One region of the Mycolicibacterium chitae genome, then DNA from elsewhere that is predicted to be linked to it. Evidence: predicted binding sites of a transcription regulator. Region 1 holds the regulator's gene; the other holds the start of a gene.

Region 1 (7,109 bases):
CGACCACTACGTCCTCAACGGCTCCAAGACGTTCATCACCAACGGCATCCTGTCCGACCTGGTGATCGTCGTCGCGCAGACCGACCCGGACAAGGGCGCGCTGGGCTTCTCGCTGCTGGTCGTCGAGCGCGGCATGGAGGGCTTCGAGCGCGGCCGGCACCTGGACAAGATCGGTCTGGACGCCCAGGACACCTCCGAGCTGTCCTTCACCGATGTGAAGGTGCCTGCCGAGAACCTCCTGGGCGAGGAGGGGCAGGGCTTCATCTACCTAATGCAGAACCTGCCTCAGGAACGCATCACGATCGCCATCTCGGCCGCCGCGGCCATGGAGGCGGTCCTCGAGGAGACCATCGAATACACCAAGGAACGCAAGGCCTTCGGCAAGCCGATCGGCAGCTTCCAGAACAGCCGGTTCCTGCTGGCCGAGCTGGCCACCGAGGCCACCGCGGTCCGCATCATGATCGACGAGTTCCTCAAGATGCACATCGACTCGCACCTCTCGGCCGAGCAGGCCGCCATGGCCAAGTGGTACGCCACCGAGGCGCAGGTGAAGCTCATCGACCGGTGCCTGCAGCTGCATGGCGGCTACGGCTACATGCGTGAGTACAGCGTGGCGCGCGCCTATCTGGACGCCCGCGTGCAGACCATCTTCGGCGGCACCACCGAGATCATGAAGGAAATCATCGGGCGCAAGCTCGGAGTCTGATAGCGGCCATTAGCCGCACGGGTGTTGAATCACCGTCGGATATCAATAACGCGCAGACCGGTCGCGGCTGCACGTTATTCACGACAGCAGTGGGTATTGTCTGCAAAATGACCTCAATATGGCTTCACGCTGCGCCGATACGGGGAGCGGTCGCGGCGGGGTCGCTTTGCGGAAGTGCAGCGGTCGGAAAGCGTGGGTGGGTTTGATGACACGGCAGCGAATGGCATTCGGCTTTATCGGCCGAGCGGTAATGGGATTGGCGTTGGCGGCGGCCACCGCGGTGCTGTACGCACCCGCGGCCACCGCCTCGCCCGAGAGCGACGCCGCGGCGGCCATCGATGCGGCGTGGAACGCCGCCGGTGGGGACGCATCACAGTTGGGTCCGCGCGACGGTGGGGTCTATCCGGCGGGGGCGGGCTTCGGTCAGAATTTCGCCGGCGGCGCGATCTTCTTTTCGCCGGCGACCGGCGCGCGGACCATGCACGGCGCCATTCTCGAGAAATACCGCGCCCTCGGTGGCCCCGCGGAAAGCGATCTCGGCTTTCCGAAGATCGATGAGGGCCCGGGCCGGGTGAGCCCCGAGAGTCGCAACTCGACCTTCAATGCCGGCGACAATCCGGTGATCTTCTGGACCCCGGAGACCGGGGCCTGGGTGGTGCGCGGCGCCATCAACGCGGCCTGGGATCAGGTCGGCGGGTCGTCCGGGATCCTCGGCGTGCCCATCGAGGACGAGAGCTACGACGGTGATGTCGTCACGCAGCGCTTCACCGGCGGTCTGCTGTCGTTCGACACGCGGACGCGGACCTTCACCACCGAACCGCCGGAACTCGCCGGTCAGCTGGCGGACCTGAACATCCCGTCGGACCCGGCCTCGGCGATCGCCGCGGCCTGGCGCGCCAATGGGGGAGCGGACGGACCGCTGGGCGCCCGCGCCGGTGGCCCGTACCCGATCGGTGCGGGCGGCACCGCCCAGGACTTCGCCGGCGGCAAGGTGTTCTACACGCCGGAGACCGGGGCCTTCGCCGTCACCGGGGACATCCTGGCCAAGTACGAGTCGGCCGGCGGACCGGCCGGCGACTTCGGTTTCCCCGTCGCCAGCGAGGCCGACGGCGGCGTGCCCGACAGCCGGGTGCAGGCGTTCTCCGCGCCCGACAATCCGGTGATCTTCTGGACCCCGGACCACGGCGCGGTCATCGTGGGCGGCGCGATGAAGGCCGCCTGGGATGAGCTCGGCGGCGCCACCGGCGAGTTGGGCGTGCCGACCGGCGACCAGAACACCGAGGGCACCACCGTCACCCAGCAGTTCAGCGGCGGTGAGCTCGCCTGGAACAGCGCCGACAACACGTTCAGCAGCGACCCGGCCAACCTCGCCGAATCGCTGGCCGGACTCGAGGTGCCCAACGCGCCGGTGCCCAGCACCCCGCCCGCGGCGCCGGAGCCCGCCGACGAGGGCGGCGTCACCTGGCAGAACTGGTGGCTGTGGTGGATCATCCCGCTGGCCCTGCTGCTGCTGGGCTCGCTGTACGCCTGGATGGCGATGAGCAAGCGCCGCTCGGACCGGTCGGAGCCCGACTTCGACGAGGACGCCGACGACGCCCGGTATGACACCCGCTACGGCGAGGACGCCCGCTACGGGGAGGATCCGCACGACGGGCACGAGGGTCACGAGGACTTCCGCGGGGAGTCCAGCCGCTGGTCGTCGCGCTCGGACTTCGCCGAGACCGACGACGACGGTTACGACGACGGCGGCTACGACGAGGGTGGGAACTACGGCAAGGGCGGCTACCTCGCGCCGCCGGTGTGGTCGGAGCGCGAGGCCGAACCGGCCACGACCCGCTTCGACGAACTCGGCGACGACGGGCTGTTCACCCACCACGGCGGGGTGCAGGACTCCGGGCTGGCCCACCTCGACGACGACTTCGAGGAGCCGATCGCCGACGAGGATCCCGACGCGGTGGACACCGCCCCGACGCGGGTCGTCGGTGCGACCGACGACCAGCCCGAGCCTTCCGGTGGGCGCCATTCGGCCTTCGGTGACGAGTCGCGCCGTTCCTGGGATGCGCCCGAGGACGACGACTACCTGCCGGGCCCGGGTTCGCTGTTCGCGCCGGTCTACGGCGCCGCGCCGCCGCCGGCCCCCGAGTACACCGACGACGTTCGGTTCGGTGCCCACGCAGAGGCCCCGGCACCGCCGGAGCCCGCCGAGCAGGATCGCGATGCGGGGCCGCCGCCGGACGCCGGCGCACCGCCGGCCATCCATCTACCGCTGGACGATCCGCACCGGGCCCCGGACGGCTACCCGATCAAGGGCAGCATGCGCACCGGCCGGTATCACGTCCCGGGCACACCCGGTTACGACGAGACCGTCGCCGAAATCTGGTTCGCCAGCCCGGAATTGGCCGAGGCGAACGGCTTCAGCCGGGCCGACTAGGGCCGTCGATCAGATCTAGGGCCGTCGATCAGATCTTGCGGATGACGGTGACGACCTTGCCGAGCACGGCGGCGTCGTTGCCGGGGATCGGGTCGAACGCCGGATTGTGCGGCATCAGCCACACCTGACCGGCGTTGCGCTTGAAGGTCTTCACGGTGGCCTCGCCGTCGATCATGGCCGCGACGATGTCGCCGTTGTCGGCCACGCTCTGCTGCCGGACCACCACCCAGTCGCCGTCGCAGATCGCGGCGTCCACCATGGATTCGCCGACCACCTTGAGCAGGAACAGCGAGCCCTCGCCGACGAGTTCGCGCGGCAGGGGGAACACATCTTCGACGGCCTCCTCGGCCAGGATGGGCCCGCCGGCGGCGATCCGGCCGAGCACCGGCACGAAGGTGGGCTCCGGCAGGGCGTCCGAACCGGCCACGTCGGTCACCACCGCGGGCTGGGCGTCGTCCACCCCGCGCACGTCCACGGCGCGCGGACGGTTCGGGTCCCGGCGCAGGTAGCCCTTGCGCTCGAGCGTTCGAAGCTGGTGTGCCACTGAGGAAGTGGACGTCAACCCAACCGCGTCGCCGATCTCTCGGATGCTGGGCGGGTAGCCGCGGGTGGTCACCGAGGCGCGGATCACCTCGAGGATGGTGCGTTGCCGTTCGGTGAGCGAGGTGTCGCGCGCGCCATCGCGTTTGGCGCCGGAACCTGACTTGGCGTCTGCGGGGGTGCTGCCGGATTCGGTGTCAGCCATGGCAACGAATTTAGCCCTCCCGACCTGGATAATCAAACATGTGTTCGACGTGTGTCGGATCGCCGGGTCGAACTTCTTGTCGGAGGTCGGGTTTATCGTTCGGCTACGGTTCGATCACATGTTCGGTTTCGGGCTTTCCTTCGAACAGATGGTCGATTAGCTTTCGAACATAGGAGCGAACGGATGTACGGCTCGCATCGACCGGAAGGATCGGACATGACACACACCAGCGTTTACCCCCAGGCGTGGGAGACCGCATTCGCCGCCGCACCGGCGGAGTTCGACGCTGGGCAGCCGCGGGCCCCGCGCCGGGGCCGGGCGCTGCCCAGGGTGGTCGACGGCGGCCGTCCCGGACCGAGCCGCCCCGCCCCGATGGCGCCGCGGTATCGCGGCACCGGCGTCCGGATGTCGCGGGCCGTGCACACCCGGCGCCCGGCCAAACAGGTCCGGCCCGTCACGATCGTCGGCCTGGCGCTGTTGGCCGGCCTGATCACGATGTGGCTGGGCGCGGTGGCGCAGTTCGGCGAGGCGGTGCGCGACGCCTCGGCGCCGGTGCCGAATCAGCTCGCGGTGGTCCAGGTGAAGTCGGGGGAGACCCTGGCGCACCTGGCGGCCCGGGTCGCACCGGAGGCGCCGGTGAGCAGCGTGGTCGACCGGATCCGTGAACTCAACGAGCTGCAGTCACCGGTGATCGATGCGGGCCAGACCCTCATCGCCCCGGTCGGCTGAGTCCGATGACGGTCGTGGAACTCGGCTCGGTGACTCGCGCCAGATGGGCGCGGGTAGTCTCTGAGACGACCAGTTCATCTCAATGCCGGGGCGATGAAGGAGTGGACATGCACTGTCCTTTCTGCCGTCATCCCGATTCGCGCGTGGTGGACTCCCGCGAAACCGACGAGGGGCAAGCCATCCGCCGGCGCCGCTCGTGTCCGGAGTGTGGGAAGCGGTTCACCACGGTGGAGACCGCGGTGCTGGCCGTCGTCAAGCGCAGCGGCGTCACCGAACCGTTCAGCCGGGAAAAGGTGATCAGCGGCGTGCGTCGGGCCTGTCAGGGCCGTCAGGTCGACGACGATGCGCTCAACGTACTGGCCCAGCAGGTCGAGGACGCTGTACGCGCCTCCGGTCCGGAAGTGCCCAGCCACGAGGTCGGGCTGGCCATCCTGGGTCCGCTGCGCGAACTCGACGAGGTGGCCTATCTGCGGTTCGCCTCGGTGTACCGGTCGTTCAGCTCCGCCGAAGACTTCGAACGTGAGATCCAGGACCTGCGCCGCCACCGCGAGGGCCTGGCCGCGGGCTGATCGACGGCCCCCTCAGTCGAGGTGGCGCACCCCGTCGTCGACGACGGCGCCCGCGACGCGCACCCATCCGTCCGAACTCCACTGCGTCTCGATCCGCGAGCCCTTGCCCTGGATGATGACGAGATCCTGGCTCAGATAGTCGGTGATCCGCACCGCGGCCGAGCCGGTCGCCTCGTCCTCGGGCACTCCCATGTCGGGCGCGAACATCCGCGCGCGGATTTCTCCGGCGTTCTTGTCGGTCCACGTCCACAGGTAGTGGTCGACGTCGTCGGGAAAGTCGTCGGGATCGGCGGCCAGCACCTCCTCGACGGAGGCAAGGTCGTGGATCGCGAACTCGGGGGCCCACTCGGCCCGCGCGCTGATGGCCGTCAGCTGTTCGGCCCCGACGTCGTAGCTGATCTGGACGATACCCGCCGGAACCCGCAGCGTGTGGATCGGATGGCCCTGGGCCCGTAGCCACCAGGCCGCCCCCACCGTCGGGTGCCCGGCGAACGGCAACTCGGCGGCGGGCGTATAGATGTGGGCCGTCGTGCTGGCCTTGCTGGCGGCCGGCAGGTCGATGAATACGGTTTCGCTGTAACCCAATTGAGTGGCGAGGGGCTGGCGATCCTCGGGCGGCACGGTCGCCGCGTCCACCACGCCGAGCGGGTTACCGAATTCTCCCGCCGAGTCGGTGAACACCCGCAGCACTGTCACGTCGGTAGCCATGGCCCGACTCTACTGCCGACCTCCGGTGGCGTTCGGCCGCCGAGCTAATCGTCGTCGGCGAACGGGTCCTTCCCGCCGTCGTTGGACTGCTGTGCCAGAAAGCGTTCGAACTCGGCGCCCAGTTCGTCGCCGCTGGGCAGATCCTCGTCGCGGGCCAGCAGCGAACGGTTCTCCTGTGCGGCCATGAACGCGTCGTACTGCTGCTCCAGCGCGCTGACGACCTGGGCGACCTCCGCGCTGGCCTCGACCTGCTCGTCGATCTTGGCGCGCACCTCGGCGGCGGCCTGGGTCAGCGCCTGGGTCGGCAACTCGAGCGCGGCCGAGCGGGCGACCTCGTCCAGCAGCGCTTGGGCCGCGGCCGGGTATTCGGTCTGGGCCAGGTAGTGCGGCACGTGCACGGTGAAGCCCACGACCTCGTGACCGTGCTGGGCCATCCGGTACTCCAGCAGGCTCGAGACGCTGCTGGGTACCTGGACCTCACCGACCCACGGCGTGTGCTCGGTGATCAACTCGCGGTCGTTGGCGTGCGCGGTCAGCGAGATCGGACGGGTGTGCGGTACCGCCATCGGGATGGCGCCCAGCCCGATGGTGCGGCGGACGTCGAGGCGTTCGGCGAGCAGGCGCACCGCGCTGATGAAGCGCTCCCACTTGAGGTCCGGCTCCAGGCCCGCCAACAGCAGGAACGGCGTGCCGACGCTGTCGCGCAGCGCGAACAACGACAGCTCGGGGTCCTCGTAGTCGGTGAAGCGGTCGGTCTTGAACGTCATCAGCGGTCGCCGGGAGCGGTAATCGAGCAGCTCGTCGATCGCGAACGACGCCACCAGCTCGGTGTCGAGGGCCTCCTTGAGGTGCGCCGCGGCCAGCTTGACCGCGTGCCCCGCGTCGGAAAAGCCCTCCAGCGCGTGCAGCAGCACCGGCCCGCGGCCGTCGGCGTTGGACAGCTGCGGCGCGGGAAACTCCAACTCGTACATACCGGTCTGCTCGGGCTGATCGTGACCTGGTACGTGAGCCATATGTCTCGCCTCCTCGTTACGACTGGGCAACCCGTCGGCTACCGGCCGTACCTCTAAGTGTCCCTCAAAACGTCGCAGCAAACACATCGGGACTGCGACATACCGATCTCAACGCGCACCGGCGCGCTCGCAGTCCCGGTTTCGCCCAATGCGGAATCACTCACAGTTCGACTTTCCTCCACAACATGGCGGCCTACCGGGCGCACGA
Region 2 (7,109 bases), 1.7 Mb from region 1:
TCGATTCCGTATCCCGACAAGCCCGGTGAAGGCCCTGCGGTCGACGTTATCCCCGGCGGCGTCATCGACGTCACCTTGCTTACCCTGACGTTGTTGCGCAACCCCGGACGGCCCAACGGCGGCCTGTACTCCCGGTTCGCGCCGATCTACGAAGAAGTGAACGGCGTCAATCCGGTGTCGCCTGAACGGGAGGACGTGCTGCCCGAAGGCTTGGAAGGCCTCGACCTTGCCGCACTGTTGACGGGGCAGGGCGGTCTGCCGGAAGACCTCACCGACATTGCAACGTTGCTCGCGACGATCGAGGATCTCGATGGCAATCCTGTTGTTGTGACACTCAAGACGGACCTGACTTGGGAGTACGACCCGCTCTCGGACGCGCCTGTCACGGCGAATCCGGTGGCGTGGGCGAACTCTGCCGCGGCGTCGCTGTTGGTGCTCACCCTTGGAGCGTCATTGCTCAATCTCGACGAGGGGGCGCCGGGCCTCGAGATGTACGTCGCTCCGGACGGCACGATCTACGGGACCCTGACGCAGGAGCAGTTGCCGCTGTTGGCGCCGTCACGTCTGGTCGCTGGATTGCTCAGCACTGCTACCGGCGAAGACGTGAACACCCCGCTGTCCGATGCCGTGGAACCGTTCCTGAAGGTGCTCACCAATATCGCCTATACGGACGTGGTTCGTAACGTCGACGCCGATGGCGTCATCACCTACGACCGCACGTACGACGAGATGCACGAGCACCTTCTGTTCGGCACACAAACGCTGACCCGGGCGGAGCGTGCACAACTCGCCGGCGATCTGATCGCAGTGCTGGGCGCTGGAATCGGCGCCGAACTAACCGACGTCGGCTGGCGGACCGTGGGACGGGTGCAAGAGCTACTCGCTGAACTGGACATCGAGGTGCCAGAGGAAGTCTCCACTGCTCTCGCGAAAGCGATACCCGTGCCGGGAAACGTGATTACCAAGGTCAGCAGTGAACTGGGCGCCGGGGTGTCTGACCTGTTGGGTGAAGTTGAGCAGCACCTGCCGGAGGAAGTGACGCTCAGCCAGAAGCAGCTCGAGGATCTACAACGGCCCGTCGGGCAGGCGATCAAGCCCGTCAAGGATGTCGTCGACGACGTCTCGGCGGGATTGGAGCAGGCCGCCGGCCAGTTCGCCGACGGACTCGCCACTGGTGATCAAGAGGTTGCCGGCGTTGTCGAGGAACTCAAGGTCGCCGCCGATGACGCGGCGGTGGACTCGAAGCCGGTGTCCAAGACGCGGGCGCAGCAGTCGATCGCGAAGGTGCGGGCGGATCTGAAGGAGGCTCGCGACGATGTGCGGGCTGATGTGAAGAAGGCGAGCGACAAGGCCAAGAAGGCGGTGAAGAAGGCCGGCGACGACATCAAGAAGTCGGTCAAGGACACCGCGGAGAAGGTCAAAAAGGCCGTGACCCCGAAGAAGCAGGAGAAGAAGGCCGACACGTCCGACTCCGACGACTGACCTCAACACACGAGAGAAGTGCCCCTGCTTCGGCAGGGGCACTTCTTGTCAGCCGATCAATCGCGTCTCGCCGCGTAGCGCAGCAGGACCGTGCCACCCGGGAAGGTGCGGTTCTCCAACAGCCGCAGTGAGATCCACGACGGCAACGACGGGAGGAACGGGGTGCCGCCGCCCACGGCGGTGGGCGCGACCACGAGCCGGTATTCGTCCACCAGCCCGGCCCGCACGATCGGTGCGGCCAGCGTCGCGCCGGCCACCTCCAGGTTGCCCTCGGTCTCGGCTTTCAACTTCGTCACCACCTCGACCGGATCGCCGCGTTCCAGGCGGGAGTTCCAGTCGACGGACTCCAGGGTGCGCGAGAACACCACCTTGGGCATGTCGAGCCAGACGCGGGCGTAGTCAACGATCATGGGGTCGGCGTCCGGGGCCTGGTCGGCCGTCGGCCAATACGCGGACATCAGTTCGTAGAGCCGCCGGCCGTAGAACGATAGGGCCGTCTCCCGTTCGAAGTCATTCCAGTACTGATGCAGTTCTTCGCTCGGCTCGGACCAGTCGATGTTGCCCTGTGCATCGGCGATGTAGCCGTCCACCGACACGTTGAAGCCATAGATGAGTTTGCCCATGCCGGTCAGACTGCACCGGAGAGCGAAACTCATCGCGACGCCACGCGAGAGGTGGTGCGCATCATCGACGCTGCGCAGCGTTGCATACTCATCAGGTGCAGACGTTCACCAAGCGCAATCTGGCCGCGCCGCCGGGATTCTTCGCCTGCGAAGCCGCTGGCCTGCACTGGCTTTCCGAGGCGCACGGTGCCCCCTGCGCCGAGGTGGTCGCCCAGGACGACACCAGCCTGACGCTGGTGCGGCTCGAGTCCGCACCGCCCACCGAGGACGCCGCGCGGGCTTTCGGGAAAGCCCTCGCCACGACGCACGACGCCGGCGCCCGGGCCTGGGGCGCGGCCCCGGACGGTTGGGATGGCCCGGGCTTCTTCGGTCCGCTACAACACCCGCTGCCGATGACCTTCAGACTGCACGACAGCTGGGGCCGCTTCTACGCCGACGAGCGCCTGACGCCGATGCTCGACCTGGCCCGGGCAGCGCTGCGCAGCGAGGCCATCGTCGACATCGAAGCGGTGATAGCGCGCTGCGGCGCAGGCGATTACGACGACGACGATGACCCGGCTCGGCTGCACGGCGACCTGTGGAACGGCAACGTCATCTGGACCACGAAGTCCGCGGTGCTGATCGACCCGGCCTGCTACGGCGGCCACCGCGAGACCGACCTCGCGATGCTGCACCTGTTCGGCTGTCCGCACCTCGACGCGGTCGTGGATGGCTATCAGCGCGAACATCCGCTGCGAGCGGGCTGGCGGGAACGGATCCGGATGCGTCAGCTCTACCCGCTCCTGGCACACGTGGCGATGTTCGGCAGCGGATACGCCCACCAGACCCACGACGCGGCTCGTAAAGCCTTGGTGCTCAGCTGAGTTCCGCGATCGAGAACAGCTCCACCCACTGGCCCGCCGACAGGTCTTTGGGTAGCGCGGACGCCCCGATCCTCTCGCGAGATAGCCACGCCCGAATGGACTTGTGAGCGCACACCTGGCTCAGGATCGCCGGCAGGCCGCGACCGCGCCCGGTGAAGACGGCATGGACAAACTGGCGGTACCGACGGCTGTGCTTGCGATCGAGCAACGGCGTGGTCCGTCGCGACATCACCAGCAGCCCGGCATCCACCGACGGTCTCGGCGTAAATGCCGACGACGGGACACGTTGGTGCACAGTGAATTCCATCCATGGCCACCACTGGGCGGTCATCATGGTCGCCCCGCCGATACCGGCTCGTCGGCGCGCGACCTCCCACTGCACCAGCAGCACCGCATCCGTCCACGCAGGGGCGTGCAGCATTTTACGGAGCATCGCGGTGGTCTGGTGAAAGGGCAGATTGCCCACCAGTACGTGCCGATGTGCGGGCAACGACCATTGGATGAAGTCGTCGTTGACCACGCACACATGGTTTTTCAGTCGCGATGCCAACCACCGCGCATGGCGGTCGTCGATCTCGACCACCGTGAGGGGGCGCCGCAGCTTCTGTAGTTCGAAGGTCAGTGCGCCGCGGCCGGGACCTATCTCGATCAACGGTCCGTGGGTCCGCCCGACGGCGTCGACGATGGTGCGGACGGTGGCGGTGTCGTTCAGGAAGTTCTGGCCGTGTTCGTGACGGCCGGCACGATAGGTGGGCATAGGTGCTCCGCGAAGATGGGATCTTCCGGGCAGGACGAAACCCGCCCGGCTGGCAGGCCGGAGCGGCGGAGCGTGAGAGGTCGGACCGCCGCTAGAAGCGACGGATCCGGATGACGGCGATCGCGGTAGTACCCATGGCGGCGAGGGTAGTGGGCTCAGCTGCGCCGCCGCATCCGATTTTTGTCGGTGGGTCGAACTACTGTTCGAGTATGGCCACCGCGACGTGCTCGGATCGGGACGGGATCATCGCCCTGCTCGACGAGTACGAGGCGGTCCAGGACAAGCTCGCGGCGGTCCAGCTCGACGCGCTGAACACGGCGGACATGCTGACGGTGCTGGCGCGGCGGGAGAATCTGGCCCGCAAGGCGCCGGTGTTGCAGCATCGGCTGATCAACCGGCTGGCCGCCGAGGCCACCGCCGAGGAACTCGGGGCCAAGCTGCCGCGGGCGTTGGCGATGCGGCTGCGGATCAGTCCCGCCGATGCCAAGCGTCGCGTGGAGGAGGCCGCCGACCTCGGACCGCGGATCGCGCTGACCGGCGAACCGCTGGAGCCCTTGATGCCGAACGTGGCCCGCGGTCAGGCCGAGGGTGCCATCGGGGCCGAACACATCGCGAAGATCCGCAAGTTCTTCACCCAATTGCCGGTGAGCGTGGATTTCGAGACGAAGCTCTCCGCCGAACGTGAGCTGGCCCGTCACGCGGCCAACCTGGACCCTGAGGCGTTCCGCAAGGTCGCCGATCGGCTGCAGGCGATCATCGACCAGGACGGCACCTACACCGACGCCGACCGGCGCCGCCGCCGCGGCGTCACCCTCGGTCGCCAAGGCGCCGACGGCATGTCCCCGATCTCCGGGCAGCTCACACCGGAGGCGCGCGCGGTGCTCGAAGCGATCTTCGCCAAGCTGTCCGCGCCCGGGATGTGCAACCTCGACGACGAAACCCCCTGTGTGGAAGGGGCTCCCAGCGACGCGCAGGTCAAGGGTGATCTGCGGACCCCGGCCCAGCGCAACCACGACGCCCTGCTGGCCTCCGGACGCATCACGCTGTCCACCGGGGATCTGGGACAACTCAACGGCCTGCCCGTCACGGTGGTCGTCAGCACCACGCTGAAGGACCTCGAATCCGCGGCGGGGCAGGCCGTCACCGCGGGCGGTTCGCTGCTACCCATGGCCGACGTGCTGCGGATGGCCTCGCACGCCCATCACTACCTGGCGATCTTCGACGGCAAGGGAATCCCGCTGCACCTCGGGCGCAGCCGCCGCACCGCGTCGCCGGGGCAGCGCATCGTCCTCTACAGCCGCGATCGCGGCTGTACCGCGCCCGGTTGTACCGCCCCGGCCTACCAATGCCAGGTCCACCACGCCGCGAGGGACTGGATCGACGGCGGCAACACCAACATCGAGGAGCTGACGTTGGCGTGCGGGTCGGATAACCGCAAGGTCAAACCCGGCGGGTTCCAAACCCGGATCCGGGCCGACGGCCGCTGCGAATGGATACCGCCGCCGCATCTGGATGACGGGTCGCCCCGGGTGAACGACTACCACCACCCGGAGAACCTGATGGCCCCGGACAGCGAGGCCGACCCCGATGGCTAGCGTGAAATCAGTTGAACGCCAGCCAACTCGGCAGCGCGCGCTCCTTGGAGTCGCACAACACCTGCATGGTGTCGCACGACCCCTTGGGCGCGCCCGCGCCCGCCCACATGCCGCCGGTGTCGCGGCGCAGCACGATGGCCGAGGACCCGCCGCCGTCGAGCAGGATCGCGGTGTCACTGCCCAACGCGCGGAACAGGTCCTGGATCTGGTCCGGGGTGTAGCTGCCGCCCTGGAAGACGTACATCTCGTCCTTCTCGCGGGAGTAGGCGATCGCGGTGCGCGCCGCCGACGGCCCACCGTCGTTGAGCTGTCCGGTGTCACCCGGGGCCAGCAGTCCGATGCCGGCGACCGCGACGAATCGGGTGCCCTTGTCCATCAGCCCCTGGATCACCGGGCCGGCGGCGTCGTAGTCGGTCGGCGACTTGGGCGAGATGACGAACGGCGCCCCGGCCACCGGCAGGATCATCGTGGTCAGGGCGGTCCAGTGTTCGTTGCCGCCGGACAGGCCCTGCTTGCCGGCGTAGGCGATGGTCCCGGTGACCGCGGCGTTGACCCGGCCGAGGCCGCGCGTGTTGTCGACGTAGGCGCCCAGCGGCGAACTGCAGCCGGTGGTCTTCCAGGAGCCGCCCTTCTGCCCGCGGACGTCGAAGAAGTTGGCGTTGACGGCGATGGTCGGCTGGCCGAGTTGCTGCCAGGCGGCGATCGGGGTGTAGATCTCCGCGGCCTGCCACAGCCCCTCGCCGGTGCGCGCGCCCGGGGTGCGTTCGCAGCGCGCCTGATAGCCCTGATGGGTGTCGACCAGCAGTCGCGGGGTCAGCCGCTGCGAGGCGGACTTGATGATCATCAGATGCCCGCCGTTGCTCATCTCGTACCAGTTGCCGCCGGCGTTGAGCATGGGGGCGGGGGCGCCGCCGCCGAAGTTGTACACCAGGTAGGAACCCCGGGTGTTGGCGATCGCGCTGGCCAGCAGTTCGCGGGCGTCGGCGGCATGCGCGACGGGCCCGGCCGCGAGCGCCACCGAGGCACACGTCAGGGCGGCTGCACAGGCTGCGGCGAGGCGCCGAATCACGGCGGCAGGGGTCTTCACGGTGGCCCCTTTCGGCAGTGCCCGCGGAATACGACAGGAATCACAATAATCACAGGCGCCACACTGTCAACTTTGATAACGAATCGGTTTCGATTCGGAGGCTGGCGAATCACGTTCTGCCCGTTCAGGTTTGCCAGGACTGATCGACAAGTTAGCGCAGCGTCGTAAATGGGGTAGTCCGCTACCTTCCGCTGAGCGGCCTCGCGGGCGGACAATTTTCGCTGTCACCATCTGTCGGTGACTTTTGATCTAGGGGGGGTCAAAATGACCAATATCGAGGCCGCGCGCGCGGGATACAAGGCATTCGCCGCCGGTGATGCGGAGGGGATGCAACGGGTCTGGGCCGACAACATCCACTGGTGGAGCTCCGAGGAGGTCCAACCCGGCGGGGAGTTCACCGGGGTCGGGGCCGTCATGCAGATGCTCGCCGAGATTCCGAAGCATTGGACCTCGATGACCGTGGAACCCACGGAGTTCATCGAGGCCGGCGACTACGTCATAGTGCGAGGTACCCAAACGCTCACCAACGACAAGGGTTCGGCGGAAGGGAAATTCGCCCACATCATGAAGTTCCAGGACGGTAAGTGCATTGACGCCGAGATGCATGCCGACACCGCGAAGGCACTCAAACTGCGGGGCTGAGCGCGGCTAGGACGGCGGCGCCAGCCGGTACACCGCGTCGGCGTAGTCGTCGCTGACATA

Evidence for each region. The regulator LexA, encoded in region 1, represses DNA repair genes until DNA is damaged. The targets are predictions, from matches to a motif close to CGAACANNTGTTCG.
Region 2: EL338_RS22440 (HNH endonuclease signature motif containing protein) is a predicted target of LexA. The motif match lies at 3,918-3,931, and genes of this name have one in related genera.

Annotation. Positions count from the first base shown of each region.
Region 1 is NZ_LR134355.1:3,015,491-3,022,599, reverse strand. Features, by position in the region: gene EL338_RS14295 (acyl-CoA dehydrogenase family protein) at 1-706, shown strand, start outside; gene EL338_RS14290 (LGFP repeat-containing protein) at 912-3,137, shown strand; gene lexA (transcriptional repressor LexA) at 3,166-3,882, opposite strand; gene EL338_RS14280 (LysM peptidoglycan-binding domain-containing protein) at 4,099-4,611, shown strand; gene nrdR (transcriptional regulator NrdR) at 4,719-5,180, shown strand; gene EL338_RS14270 (PhzF family protein) at 5,193-5,888, opposite strand; gene EL338_RS14265 (proteasome assembly chaperone family protein) at 5,933-6,901, opposite strand.
Region 2 is NZ_LR134355.1:4,684,766-4,691,874, reverse strand. Features, by position in the region: gene EL338_RS22460 (alpha/beta hydrolase family protein) at 1-1,482, shown strand, start outside; gene EL338_RS22455 (dihydrofolate reductase family protein) at 1,539-2,105, opposite strand; gene EL338_RS22450 (fructosamine kinase family protein) at 2,186-2,968, shown strand; gene erm (23S ribosomal RNA methyltransferase Erm) at 2,961-3,725, opposite strand; gene EL338_RS22440 (HNH endonuclease signature motif containing protein) at 3,935-5,320, shown strand; gene EL338_RS22435 (phosphodiester glycosidase family protein) at 5,328-6,425, opposite strand; gene EL338_RS22430 (nuclear transport factor 2 family protein) at 6,672-7,049, shown strand; partial or broken gene EL338_RS26680 (gluconolaconase) at 7,056-7,109, opposite strand, start outside.